3 regions of the Skermanella cutis genome follow, and region 3 is predicted to be linked to each of the others. Evidence: riboswitches for the same ligand, from Rfam matches in the RefSeq annotation. Region 3 holds a riboswitch; each other region holds the start of a gene.
The links. A riboswitch is a leader RNA that binds a small molecule or an ion and turns the genes downstream of it on or off. The one in region 3 is predicted to bind S-adenosylmethionine.
Positions count from the first base shown of each region.

Region 1: it holds a riboswitch for S-adenosylmethionine, as region 3 does, so the genes downstream of both, IGS68_RS03680 (hypothetical protein) here and metZ (O-succinylhomoserine sulfhydrylase) in region 3, are expected to answer to the same signal.
Region 2: it holds a riboswitch for S-adenosylmethionine, as region 3 does, so the genes downstream of both, IGS68_RS04025 (methionine ABC transporter ATP-binding protein) here and metZ (O-succinylhomoserine sulfhydrylase) in region 3, are expected to answer to the same signal.

Region 1 is NZ_CP067420.1:786,459-790,861, reverse strand. Features, by position in the region: gene IGS68_RS03690 (PA2169 family four-helix-bundle protein) at 1-341, opposite strand, end outside; gene IGS68_RS03685 (aminotransferase class V-fold PLP-dependent enzyme) at 485-1,660, shown strand; gene IGS68_RS03680 (hypothetical protein) at 1,682-1,972, opposite strand; SAM-I-IV-variant riboswitch at 2,020-2,130, opposite strand; gene IGS68_RS03675 (hypothetical protein) at 2,276-2,662, shown strand; gene IGS68_RS03670 (class I SAM-dependent methyltransferase) at 2,797-3,513, shown strand; gene IGS68_RS03665 (uracil-DNA glycosylase) at 3,513-4,121, shown strand; gene IGS68_RS03660 (hypothetical protein) at 4,384-4,403, shown strand, end outside.
Region 2 is NZ_CP067420.1:863,749-868,151, reverse strand. Features, by position in the region: gene IGS68_RS04045 (DUF4384 domain-containing protein) at 1-102, shown strand, start outside; gene IGS68_RS04040 (hypothetical protein) at 554-880, shown strand; partial or broken gene IGS68_RS36255 (hypothetical protein) at 895-939, opposite strand; gene IGS68_RS35890 (hypothetical protein) at 1,030-1,152, opposite strand; tRNA gene IGS68_RS04030 (tRNA-Gln) at 1,784-1,858, opposite strand; SAM riboswitch at 2,026-2,103, shown strand; gene IGS68_RS04025 (methionine ABC transporter ATP-binding protein) at 2,147-3,208, shown strand; gene IGS68_RS04020 (methionine ABC transporter permease) at 3,177-3,845, shown strand; gene IGS68_RS04015 (MetQ/NlpA family ABC transporter substrate-binding protein) at 3,892-4,403, shown strand, end outside.
Region 3 is NZ_CP067420.1:5,903,805-5,908,207, reverse strand. Features, by position in the region: gene ftsH (ATP-dependent zinc metalloprotease FtsH) at 1-1,265, opposite strand, end outside; SAM riboswitch at 1,416-1,494, shown strand; gene metZ (O-succinylhomoserine sulfhydrylase) at 1,561-2,769, shown strand; gene IGS68_RS27610 (ABC transporter substrate-binding protein) at 2,886-3,899, shown strand; gene IGS68_RS27605 (ABC transporter permease) at 3,937-4,403, shown strand, end outside.

The DNA.
Region 1 (4,403 bases), 820 kb from region 3:
TGCGACCGCCCCATGGCGACGGCGAGCCACAGGGCGCCGATGCCGATCATGACGACCGGGATCGGGTTGTTGCGGATCGCGTCACCCAGGCGGCTCGGATTGCCGCGCATCACGTCCTTCACCAGATCCACCGCCCCGGAGGTCAGCTGGCCCGGCGACAGCCGGAACTCCAGCTCGTCCAGGGTCTGGTCCATGCGCGCCCGGATGCCAGCGATGTCGCGCTCGATGTCCTCGGGGCTGCGATTGGCCGCGCCCTGGTCGGCCCCGGATTCCGCCTCGGGTCTCCCGGGCGCTCTCGGATCGTGGTTGTCGTCGTTGCGGTTCATCCTGTCGAACTCCATGCCCCGTTTGCGGCAGATCAACACGAGCGAAGGGTCAGTGTTCCGGAAGCGGGGCCGCCGGAGCGGCCGGAGCGTTTGTCCCGCGCGGCCGGTTGGTTTATGGAATGCCGAATCTTCAGCGACATGGACGATCCGAGGCAGCGATGACTTTCGATGTGGAGCGGGCGCGGGCCGAGACGCCCGGAACCCGTCACGTGACCCATTTCAACAATGCCGGGGCTGCCCTGCCGCCGCAGCCGGTGATCGACGCGGTCACCGCCCATCTGGACCTGGAAGCCCGCATCGGCGGCTACGAGGCGGAGGCGAAGGCCCGCGACGGCATCGAGCGCGTCTACGACTCGGTCGCCGCCCTGCTCGGCTGCGGCCGGGAAGAGGTGGCGCTGGTGGAGAACGCCACGGTGGGGTGGGACATGGCCTTCTATTCGCTGCGGTTCGATCCCGGCGACAGGATCCTGACGGCGATGGCGGAGTATTCCAGCAACTTCATCCCCTATCTCCAGGTCGCCCGGAAGACCGGCGCGGTCATCGAGGTGATCCCCAACGACGCCCACGGGCAGCTCGACGTGGCGGCCCTGGCGGCCAGCGTGGACGACCGGGCGCGCGGGCCGGCGAAGCTGATCTCGATCACCCACATCCCGACCAACGGCGGCCTGGTCAATCCCGCCGCGGCGGTCGGGCGGATCGCCCGCGCCAGCGGGATCCCCTATCTGCTCGATGCCTGCCAGACGGCGGGACAGATGCCGATCGACGTGGACGAAATCGGCTGCGACATGCTCTCGGCGACCGGGCGCAAGTTCCTGCGCGGACCGCGCGGCACCGGCTTCCTCTATGTGCGCAAGGGACTGCTGGAGCGCCTGGAGCCGCCGATGATCGACAACCACGCGGCCACCTGGGTCGCGCCCGACCGCTACGAGCTCCGCCCCGACGCCCGGCGGTTCGAGAATTGGGAAAGCAACGTCGCCGCCAGGATGGGCCTGGGCGCCGCCGTCGATTATGCGCTGGACTGGGGCCTGGATGCCATCTGGGAGCGGATCGGGAGCCTTGCCGACCTGCTGCGCGACCGGCTGTCAGCGCTGCCCGGCCATGAGGTGCGCGACCTGGGCGAGACCCGGTGCGGCATCGTCACCTTCACCGCCCCGCGCCCCGCCGCCGAGATCAAGCGCGGCCTGGCGACCCGCGGCATCAACGTGTCGGTGACCGCCGCCCCCTCGACCCGGCTCGACATGGAGGCGCGCGGCCTAGACGAGATGGTCCGCGCCTCGGTCCATTATTACAACACGGAGGAGGAGATCGACCGGCTGGTCGCGGCGCTGCGCTGACGCGGCGTCCGGGGAAGCCCCTCAGCCGACCGGCCGCCACCAGTCGGCGACGGCGCGCCGCCGCGCCTCCTCCAGACGGTCGCCCCGGAGCACCAGGCGAAGATGGATCTCCGGCCGGCCGCGCCGGCCCGACTCGACGACCAGATAGAGATGCGTCCAGGTGCCGATGCCGCGATGGACGGCGGCGAAGACCCACTCGTACCGGTCGGGCTCCCGCGCGGTGGCGCGGCTGCCGCCGGCGATCAGCTCGATGCTGTCGTCCGGGCCGCACAGGGGAATGGTCGCGGGAGCGACCGGCAAGCGTTCAGACATGAATAAACCCTCCTGGCCCATGTGCCGAGGAGGGCTGACGCAGCGGCTCGTTCCCGATTGATTGCCGGTCCAGGCCGCATCGTCCCCCGGAAGGGACCACCACCTTGCCCGGGTCGGCAGGTTGGTGTCGGGCGCCAGCCCAACTCTTGATGCTGGCTTTCCTGTATCCTGCCGATGGCGACATGCGCAACCGTTTTCCCTGCGGCATGAGTGTGCGACCGATTACCCCTTAATAAAGAACTATGGCGAAAACCTGAAAAATCCGATAACTTGGCCGTGTATCGCCGGCCTTGGAGCGACGCCGTGGTTTCCACCTCCCCCATCTCACCCGACCTGATGCGCACCGCGCCCAAGGTGCGGGACCTGACGCCGCAGACGCAGGCGTTCAACCAGGAGATCAACCGGCAGGTCAGCGACACCAACGGCGGCATGAAGGTCAACGCCAAGACGGAGCCGCTGACCGGCATCACCAGTTCGATCGTCGGCGAGGACCGCCGGGCGCTCCAGGAAACCAACGCCTCGACCAAGCCGGGCGCCCGTGTCCCGGCGCTTACCGGCGCCACCAGCGCCTTCGTGACCGAGATGAAATCGGCCGACCAGAGCAACGTCGAGAGCATGGCCGCGGCAGGTGCCCGCGCGCGCGCCCTCGGCCAGGGTCCCGGCGGCGGCCGAATCGACCTGAGCGCCTGAGTCGAACCGCCCGCCAAGCCCGCCGCCGATCCGTTCGACCCTCTTGCGCTGTACCCCGGTGCTCTTGCCGGGGGAGAATCCGTTTACCATGGTCAGTGCCCTGCAACATGGCAGCGCGGAGAGGAACCGACACGATGGCCCAGCATACGGACACGCCGACCGGGAGCACGCTGCCCCGACGCCTGAAGGCGATGGACCTGATTCCCGACCTGATCCCGCTGGCGGGCGCCCGGATCGTCGATGTGGGCTGCGGCGAGGGCGCGCTGGTTCGGGCGCTGGCACGCCGCGGCGCCCATGTCATCGGGATCGAGATCCTGGACGAAGCGCTCACCAAGGCCAGGGCGGCGGAACCCGTCGCGAACGAGCGTTACGTGAAGGGCGTGGGCGAGGACCTGCCGCTGCCCGACAACAGCGCCGACGCCGTCGTCTTCATGAACAGCCTGCACCATGTGCCGGCGGCCCATATGGGCAAGGCGCTGCGGGAGGCCGCGCGGGTCCTGAAGCCGGGCGGCTTGGCCCTGGTGAACGAGCCGGAACCGACCGGCGGATATTTCCAGCTCACCAAGCTCCTGGACGACGAGACGGAGGTCCGGGCGCTGGCCTATGCGGCGGTGAAATCCGTGGACGCGCTGGAACAGGTGGATGAACTGTTCTACCTGAATCCGGTGAAGCACGAGGATTACCAGAGCTTCGCCGACCGCATGGCCGGCATCGATCCGACCCGTTCCAGGCTGATCCGCACCCGCGACGCGGAACTGCGCGAGCTGTTCGAAACCTTGGGGGAGCGGCGGGAGGGTGCCTGGTGGTTCGACCAGCCGGCCCGGATCAACCTGCTGCGAAAGCCGACATAGTGACTGAACCGCGTACCGAGACAGAGCTGCCTTTCGTCGATTACCAGTACCCCGCCAAGGACCCCGCCGGACGCCGGATCGCCATCATCGGCGAAGCGCCCGGCGCCGAGGAGGCCCGCACCGGCAAGCCCTTCGTCGGCGCCAGCGGCCGGCTGCTCGACGAGAACCTGAAGTCCGTCGGGCTGGAGCGCGCCACCTGCCTGATCGGCAATACCTTCCGCTACCAGCCGCCGGGCAACAAGGTGGCCCATTTCTTCTCGTCCCGCACCAAGGCGCGCAAGATGGGCGTCGAGGTCGCGGAGGACCTGGGCCCCCTGGGCGCCTCCGACTACTGCCTCGCCCGGTACGCCGGGGAGGTGGAGCATCTGCGCCGGACCCTCGCCGAGGTGAAGCCCGGCGTGATCATCGCGCTCGGCCGCACGCCCCTGTGGGCCCTGACGGGCCAGAGCGGCATCACGGCGCTGCGCGGCCAGGAACTCCCCTGCCGCCTGTTCGCCGACGCGGTCGTGATCCCGACCTTCCACCCCAGCTACATCCTGCGCGGCAACCGCGTCGAGGAACCCCTCTTCCACGCCGACGTGAAGCTGGCCGCGGAGCGGGCGGGGTGAGAGTGCCGAGGTGTCGCGGCGAAGCCTGCCGCGACACCAATTGACTTTGGAATTACCCAAAAAGTGTTATATGAATGATTATTACTCTTGCCGGTGGTGGAGTTGCAAAAGTCTACGATTAAGCCATAAATCGATTTGTAGCGAAACGATGGCCAAACGCACAATAAATCCTAAACGGTCGATTCGCCCCGTCCCTCGAACGGCCGAAGAAAAAGGTTGGCTGGATAGCATTTCGACCAGGGTCGGATACGGTGGAAATCCAATGCATAAGCGCAATCCAGG
Region 2 (4,403 bases), 900 kb from region 3:
GGGCCGGGAGTGGACAGCGCCACCATGCCCATCACCGTCACGGCGGCGGCACGTCTTTCCCCCTATCTTCAGAACGCCGGCCTGTCGGCGGGCAGCGAGTAGCCGGGCGGCGGGGTGCCCGCCAATCCGCTCACCCCCCGGGAGCATGTCAACAAACGTGGTCATCCGTTCGCCTTGGTGTGACTGTCAGGAGTTGCCGACGCGTTCCGGGGATGGGGTGCCGGAGTTGATCTCCCCCCGGGGGGATGTCAGCAAAAGTCGTCATGCGTACTCCTTGGCGCGATGCCCGGCGTTGCCTGGAACGGCGCAGGCGACCGTATCGGCGATGGCTACACCCCCTGGGGATGTCAACAAACGTGATCATTCATATCTGGAGACCTTATGTTGCCCAGTCGATCCGGGCGGGGCAGCTGGACCGATGCGTTGGGCCACGGGCCCAACCTACGATCGACGGTCCGCATCACTTCTGCCCTGCATCAAACCGTAGGTTGGCCTTGGCCCAACGCTTCGCGGCGAGTGGGGCGGCAAGTCGCATGAACGGGAGCTGGTCAACTTGGTCGGCAACCGCTCCAATGAGCTTGCGCCGGTGGATGAAGATAAGGCTGGCGGAGTTTTCAGGGCTTTTTATCCTATTATTTTCAGGATTACAATCCTGAAGCCTGACGTGGAGCCGGAATTCGGGATCGCTTCATCAATACCGGAAATGGATCTCAACGCGTCGCACTGCCTGAAGGCAGCCGTGGCCTCAGCCGAAATGCGCACCCAACCGACCAGCGCACCCTACCCCAACCCATCGGGCAGGCCGCCGCGAATCCTGCCCCGCGGTCACAAGACCAGCCAATCGACGGATGTGTCCAAGGCCTCGGCGAGCGCCTTGTAAGCCTCCACCGACCCAGGCTTCTTGCCCGCCTCGATCTCGGACAGATAACCCGCGCTCACTCCCGACTTGGCGGCGAGCGCCCGCAACGACAGCCCCCGGAATTCGCGCCAAACGCGGACGGCGCTCTGCCCATTGATGATTCGCCCGGCCTACTCCAGCGGCATCGGCTGACCGCCGCGCGCGTTCATCGCGGCTAGGATGACTTCCAGGTCCTCGACCCGCTCGGTGAGCGCGTCGTACTCGGCGCGGGAGATGGTGAGCGTCTCAGTCATAGGCTGCTCTCCGATGTCGAACGCGGTGGACCAGCAGGACAGACATGGTACCGGCCCGACGACACTTCCGCTGCACATGGTAGTAATAGCGCCGAGACCCATCAGGAAACCCGACCACAGGCTGCGACCAGCCTGTGCAGCGGCTTGGGCGCGATACCAGATCGGCTTAGTCTTCGCTGCTTTGTTGGCGTGTGCCACGGTGCTGTCGCTGGTATGCTCTTCCGGCGTCGCGCGACATTAGCTAGAGCGGTACCCGATCATGTTGAACCGCTCCGGTCCTCGCAACCGGCCGTTCCACTCGCCGCATTGTGTTGCGCCATAGGCGCAACCTACGGCTTGATGCAGGGCGGAGGTGATGCGGTCTGACGATCGTAGGTTGCGCCCATGGCGCAACGCATCGGATCAGCTGTCTCGGGCGGATCGACCTGATCGGGTACAGCTCTAACGTTGTTTTGCATTGTTTGATGCTAACCGAGATTCTCAGACACCATCCAGCATATCAGCCTGTGTTGCCCGGGATACTTGCGACGACTGGAAGATGGCGGAAATCGGCGGCTCTGCGTTTGAACGCGTTGCGACACGTTCCGGGAGACAGAGCCCCCTGAAAGCCTGATCCCTGGAAGGGGTTGGCTGGTTGGGGCGGCAGGATTCGAACCTGCGTATGGCGGTACCAAAAACCGCTGCCTTACCGCTTGGCGACGCCCCAGCCTTGAGGTGGGGCGGACCATAGCCACAAAAGCGTGCTTCCGCAAGCGGCTGCTTGGCACCATCTCCAGGTGCGGAAGGCCCGTCCGCTGGAGCTGGCGTCTGCACAAACCACATGGGAGATGCGTCGGAAATTCCATTTGACGCAACGCAGCATGTAATTATATAGCAATTCACAGCGCCGATTTGAGCACCAGCTTGCGGGCGCTTTATAAATGCAGCTAAAGAGCGTGGGGATCCGCCCGGCGTAGCTGCTGTGGGCGGATTTTTGTTTTTGCGGGGTATGGGGATGATCGAGTTTCACGGTGTCGAGAAGGTATTTCCCGGGCGCGGCGGCGGTCCCGAGGTTCGCGCGCTCGACGGGATCGACCTTTCCGTCGGCCGCGGCGAGATCTTCGGGATCATCGGCCGCAGCGGGGCGGGCAAGAGCACGCTGATCCGCGTGGTCAACATGTTGGAGCGGCCGACCGCCGGGCGGGTCACGGTCGATGGCGTCGACATGGCGGCGCTGGACGGTTCCGGCCTGCGCGCCGCCCGGCGCGGCATCGGCATGATCTTCCAGCATTTCAACCTGCTGTCGTCGCGCACCGTGTACGACAATGTGGCGCTGCCGCTGGAACTGGCCGGCCTGCGCAAGGCGGAGATCAAGGCGAAGGTGGAGCCGCTGCTCGACCTGGTCGGCCTCGCCGACAAGCGGGACCGCTATCCCGCCGAGCTGAGCGGCGGCCAGAAGCAGCGGGTCGGCATCGCCCGCGCCCTGTCCAGCGAGCCCAAGGTGCTGCTGTGCGACGAGGCGACCTCGGCGCTCGACCCGGAAACAACCACGTCGATCCTGCGCCTGCTGGCCGACATCAACGATAAGCTCGGCCTGACCATCGTCCTGATCACCCACGAGATGGCCGTGATCAAGGAGATCTGCCACCGCGTCGCCGTCATGGAGGCCGGCCGCATCATCGAGCGCGGCGACGTGTTCGACGTGTTCACGGCGCCTCGGCACCCGACGACCCGCAGCTTCGTCTCGGCCGTGGCCGGGGCCGAGTTGCCGGAGACCCTGGCTGCCCGGCTGGTGGCGGAGCCGCTGCCCGGCGGCAACCCGGTGCTGCGCATCACCTTCAAGGGCGCCATGGCCAACACGCCGATCATCAGCCAGATAACCCGGCGCTTCGGGCTCGACGTGAACATCCTGCATGGGCGGATCGATCATATCCAGGGCGCCCCGTTCGGCATCCTGGTGGTCGAGGCGGTCGGCGGCGCCGAGGCGGTGCAGTCCGCCATCTCGTTCATCCAAGTCAACAACCTGTCGGTAGAGGTCCTCGGACATGTCCCCGCAAGTCTACGCGCTGCTGGTTAACGCCACCGTCGAAACGCTCTACATGGTGGGTCTGGCAGCGCTGCTGGGTACCCTGCTGGGGCTGCCGCTGGGCATTCTGCTGGCGACCACCGGGCGGGGCGAACTGCTCCAGAACGTGGCGTTCAACCGGATCGCCGGCGTGGTGGTCAACGCCACCCGCTCCACCCCGTTCATCATCCTGGTCGTCGCGATCATCCCCTTCACCCGGCTGGTCGCCGGCACCTCGATCGGGACCTCGGCGGCGATCGTGCCGCTGACCGTGGCGGCGATCCCGTTCATCGCGCGCCTGATCGAGGGCGCCATCCGGGAGGTGGACCGCGGCCTGATCGAGGCGGCCGAGGCGATGGGCGCGACGCCGCTCCAGATCATCGCCAAGTTCCTGCTGCCCGAGGCGCTGCCCGGCATCGTGCTGGGCCTGACGCTCGCGGTGGTCAGCCTGATCGGCTACTCGGCCATGGTCGGCGCGGTCGGCGGCGGGGGCCTGGGCGACCTGGGCATCCGGTACGGCTACCAGCGCTTCCTGCCGGAAGTGATGGCCGCCGTCGTCCTGGTGCTGATCGTGCTGGTCCAGATCGTCCAGAGCCTGGGCGACCGGCTCGCCCGCAAGCTCAACAAGCGGGCCATCGGAACCCGCTGATCAAGACGAACAATCAATTCGACAGCCTGAAGAAAGTGGGACCCTCATGAACATCCCCTCCGCCAAGATCCTGTCCCGGCGCCTCGGCGCCGCCCTGGTCGGCGCCGCCGCCATCGCCCTCGCGGGCGCGGCCTCCGCCGAGACCGTCCGGGTCGGCGTTTCGGCCGGCCCGCACGCCCAGATCCTGGACGCGGTCAAGCCGATCGCCGCCAAGCAGGGGCTGGAGATCAAGATCGTCGAGTTCACCGACTACGTCATCCCCAACGCGGCCCTGGCCGCCGGCGAGATCGAGGCGAACTCCTTCCAGCACCAGCCCTACCTTGACAACCAGGTCCAGGACCGGGGACTGGACCTGGTCTCGGTCGGCAAGACCGTCGTGTTCCCCATGGGGATCTACTCCAACAAGGTGAAGAGCCTGGCCGAGCTGCCCGAGGGCGCCACCGTGGCCGTGCCGAACGACCCGACCAACGGCGGCCGGGCGCTGCTGCTGCTGGAGGCCGAGGGCGTGATCAAGCTGACCGAGGGCGCCGGGCTGAAGGCCACCCCGATCGACGTCGT
Region 3 (4,403 bases):
CGGCGCTCGTCCTCGGACATGACGGTGGCCTTCTCGCCACCCATGACGATCTTGTCGCGGGCCTGCTCGAAGTCGGCCATGGAGACCAGGGCGCGGCCCGCGCGGGCCGCCCGGAGCGCCGCCTCGTTGACGAGGTTGGCGAGGTCGGCGCCCGACATGCCGGGCGTGCCGCGCGCCACCAGCGTCAGGTCCACGTCGGAGTCCAGCGCCACGCGGGCGGCATGGACCGCCAGGATGGCGGCGCGGCCCTTGATGTCGGGATTGCCGACGAAGACGTGCCGGTCGAACCGGCCGGGCCGCACGATCGCGGGGTCGAGCACGTCCACCCGGTTGGTCGCCGCGATCACGATCAGGCCGCTGGCCCGGGCGAAGCCGTCCATCTCGGCCAGGAGCTGGTTCAGGGTGTTCTCGGTCTCGATCTGGCCGCCGCTCGGCGAGGTGGCGCCGCGGGCCCGGGCCAGCGCGTCGATCTCGTCGATGAACAGGATGCAGGGCGCGCGCTTGCGGGCGTCGCGGAACAGCCGGCGGATGCGCGCGGCGCCGACGCCGACATACATCTCCACGAAGTCGGACCCGGTGACGGCGTAGAACGGCACCCCCGCCTCCCCCGCCACGGCGCGGGCCAGCAGGGTCTTTCCGGTGCCGGGAGGACCGACCAGGAGCACGCCCTTGGGGATGCCGGCGCCGATGCCCTTGAACCGGCCCGGATGCTTCAGGAAATCGACCAGCTCGGTCAGCTCGGCCCTCGCCTCGTCCACGCCGGCCACGTCGGAGAACCGGACGTGGGAGGTGGCGGTGCCCGCCTTCTTGACCGGCGAGCGCATCATGCTGACCATGAAGACCAGGGCGAAGGCCAGGAAGCCCACCATGTTCAGCTTCAGCAGCACGTCGAGCCAGCGGTTGGTGGTCAGCAGGGCGCCGCCCTCCGTCGGCTCGACGGTCATCGGGATGCCGGGGGCCGCGACCGCCTGACGCAGGGCGTCGGTCCACAGGACGGTGGTGACGCCGTGGACGCCGTCGCGGTCGGTGAATTCGATCCGGTTGCCGGCGACGGCGAGGGACGCGATCCGTCCGGCGGCGAGACGATCGGCGAACTCGCTCTGCCCGACCTCCTGCCGGTCGATCCGGCTGAGCAGCGCCGCCGCACCGCCGGAGCCGGAAGCGTAGACATAGGCCAGCCCGGCGCCGCCGGTCAGCGCCCCGGTGACCACCAGGGCTGCCACGATCGCGATCACCCGCGCATGCCGTTTAAGGAAGGTTTTCATCAGCGACCCGAGAGTCCGAGCATGATTGAGACAAAAGCAGAGACCCTGAGTACAGAAACATAGTTAATAAGACGTATGCGCGGCGGCGCGGCATCGGGGTCGCGACCCTTTCGACATGGATCTTGACGCCCTCCCACGACCCGGCTAGAACGCGCGAAACGTGGTGATTTGGCGACCGGCTTGCAGGCCACGTAAAACAAGCTGCTAAAAAGGTTTGGAGTCGCATCCGCGCCTCGATCCCTTGTCGGTCGGGGCTTTTTTGCGTACCCGCAACGGCGGGCGGAGCGACGACACCATGAGCAAGAACGACACTTCCCCCGAGAACGGCACCCCCGCAACGCTGCGGCCGCGCACCCGCATGGTCCATGTCGGCACCCTGCGGACCGGCTTCGACGAGACCTGCGAAGCCATCTTCATGACGTCGGGCTATGTCTACGGCTCGGCGGAGGAGGCCGAGGCCGCCTTCGCGACCGATGGGCTGCGCTATGTCTATTCGCGCTTCCGCAACCCGACTGTCGCCATGTTCGAGGACCGGCTGGCGGCCTACGAGGGGGCGCAGCGCTGCTTCGCCACCGGCAGCGGCATGGCGGCGGTGTTCGCGGCGCTGATGTGCCAGCTCAAGGCCGGCGACCGCATCGTGGCGCCCCGCGCGCTGTTCGGGTCGTGCCTGCACATCGTCAAGAACCTGGCGCCCCAGTACGGGATCGAAACGACCCTGGTGGACGGCACCAGGGCGGAGGAGTGGCGCGACGCCCTGAGCCGCCCGGCCAACGTCGTGTTCCTGGAGACGCCGTCCAACCCGATGCTCGACATCGTGGACCTGGGCCTGGTCTGCGAACTGGCCCATGCCGCCGGCGCCCGCGTGGTGGTGGACAACGTCTTCGCGACCCCGGTGCTCCAGCGGCCATTGGAGTTCGGCGCCGACATCGTGGTCTATTCCGCGACCAAGCATATCGACGGCCAGGGCCGGTGCCTGGGCGGCGCCATCCTGTGCGACGACAAGTTCGCCGAGACGCTGGCCCCCTTCCTGCGGCACACCGGCCCGGCGCTGAGCCCGTTCAACGCCTGGCTGCTGCTGAAGGGGCTGGAGACCATGGACCTGCGGGTCGCCGCCCAGACCGACGCGGCCCAGCGGATCGCGGAGTTCCTGGACGGGCACCCCCGGATCGCCAGGACGCTCTATCCCGGCCTGAAGAGCCATCCCCAGTACGAGCTGGCGCAGCGCCAGATGGGCGGCGGCAGCACGCTGGTCGCCTTCGACGTCGCCGGCGGCAAGGCGGAGGCGTTCCGGCTGATGAACGGGCTTCGGATCGTCAAGATCTCCAACAACCTGGGCGACAGCAAGAGCCTGATCACCCACCCCGCGACCAGCACCCACCAGAAGCTCTCCGACGAGGACAAGGCGGCGGTCGGGATCAGCCCGGCCAGCATCCGCCTGTCGGTCGGGCTGGAGGACGCGGCCGACCTGATCGAGGACCTGGACCAGGCGCTCGCCCGGGCCTGATTTAGGCATTTCTGAAGTGTGAAATGCGGGATTTTACACTTCAGCTTGCACGGCTCGCCCCCTCCCTCTATATAGCCGGGCTTGTAGTTTCGGCTTTCGTCCAGGGAGTTCCCGCCATGTCGACTCTGTTGTCCAAGGTGCGCCGTCTCGCGGCCGCAACCGCCCTCCTGATCGCCGGCGGCGCAACGGCGGCCGAGGCCACCGACGTGCGCGTCGGGTTCATCCCCGTGGTCGGGTCGGGACAGCTGTTCGTCATCGACGGCGAGGGCTGGGCCAAGGATGCCGGGCTCACCCTCAAGCTCACGCAGTTCGAGTCGGGTCCGGCGATGATCAGCGCCCTGGCCTCGGGCACGCTCGACGCCTATTACGGCGGCATCGGCCCGATCATGGTGGCGAGCGCCCGCGGCATCGACGTGAAGGTCTACGCCTCCGCCGCGATCGAGGAGATGACCGTGGTCGGGCGCGGCGGCTTCGGCACCCAGGCGAACGCCGCGACGGCCGCCGGCTTCAAGGAATTCGTCGAACGGGAGGGCCGCCCGGTCCGCATCGCGACCCAGCCGCCCGGCTCCGTTCCCGACACCGTGCTGCGCTACTGGCTGCAGAACGTCGTGAAGGCCGATCCCGCGACGTACCAGATCACCGCCATGGGGATCGAGGCGACCCAGCAGGCGCTGCTGGCCGGCGCCGTCGATGCCGCGACGATCCGCGAGCCGACCCTGACCGTGGTCCGGCAGCGCGATCCCAACACCAAGCTGCTGGCGTTGGGCGGCCAGATGCTGCCCAACCAGCCGGGTTCCGTGCTGGCGCTGACCGGCGCCTTCGTCAAGGCCAATCCGGAGGCCGCCAAGACGATGGTGGCGCTGAACACCCGGGCCACGACCCTGCTGAAGGAGGAGCCGAACCGGGCCGCCAAGCACCTGCAGAAGGGCCTGGGCAAGGGCATCACCGACCTTGCGACCTTCGAGCAGGCCGTGGTGTCGCCGGCCAGCAAGTTCGTCGCCGACCCGATGACCATCAAGGACGCCACCGGCGTGATGCAGGACTTCCAGCTTCAACTGGGCGTGCTGGAGAAGGCTGCCGACCTGAACGTGCTGTTCGACGACAGCTTCTACCGGGCCACGGCGCGCTGAACGCGCGCCTCCGTTCCGGCACCGTGACGTTCCGCTGATGCAACGATCCCTGCTCGCCGCCGTCGGGCTTGCCGCCTTCCTGATCCTGTGGGAGGCGGTCCCGCGCCTTGGCCTGGTCTCGCCGCTGTTCCTGCCGCCGCCCACCAGCCTGCCGCAGGCCTTCCTGCGCGAGATCTCCGGCGGATACTGGCTGGACGCGGTGATCGCGAGCCTGCGCCATTACCTGCTCGGGCTGGCGCTCGGCACCGGGCTGGGCGTGGCGCTCGGCATCGCGACGGCGCTCTACGACAAGCTGGAAGCGGCGCTGTCCTGGGTGATCCGGCTGCTGCGGCCGGTCCCGGGCCTGGCCTGGGTCCCCTTCGCGATCGTCTGGTTCGGCATCAGCGAGGCGGCCGCGACCTTCATCATCATCATCGGCGTGTTCTGGATCAACTACTACGCCGCCTACGGCGCCGCCAAGGCGATCGACAAGGACCTGCTGGAGGTGGCCGACGCCTTCGGGCA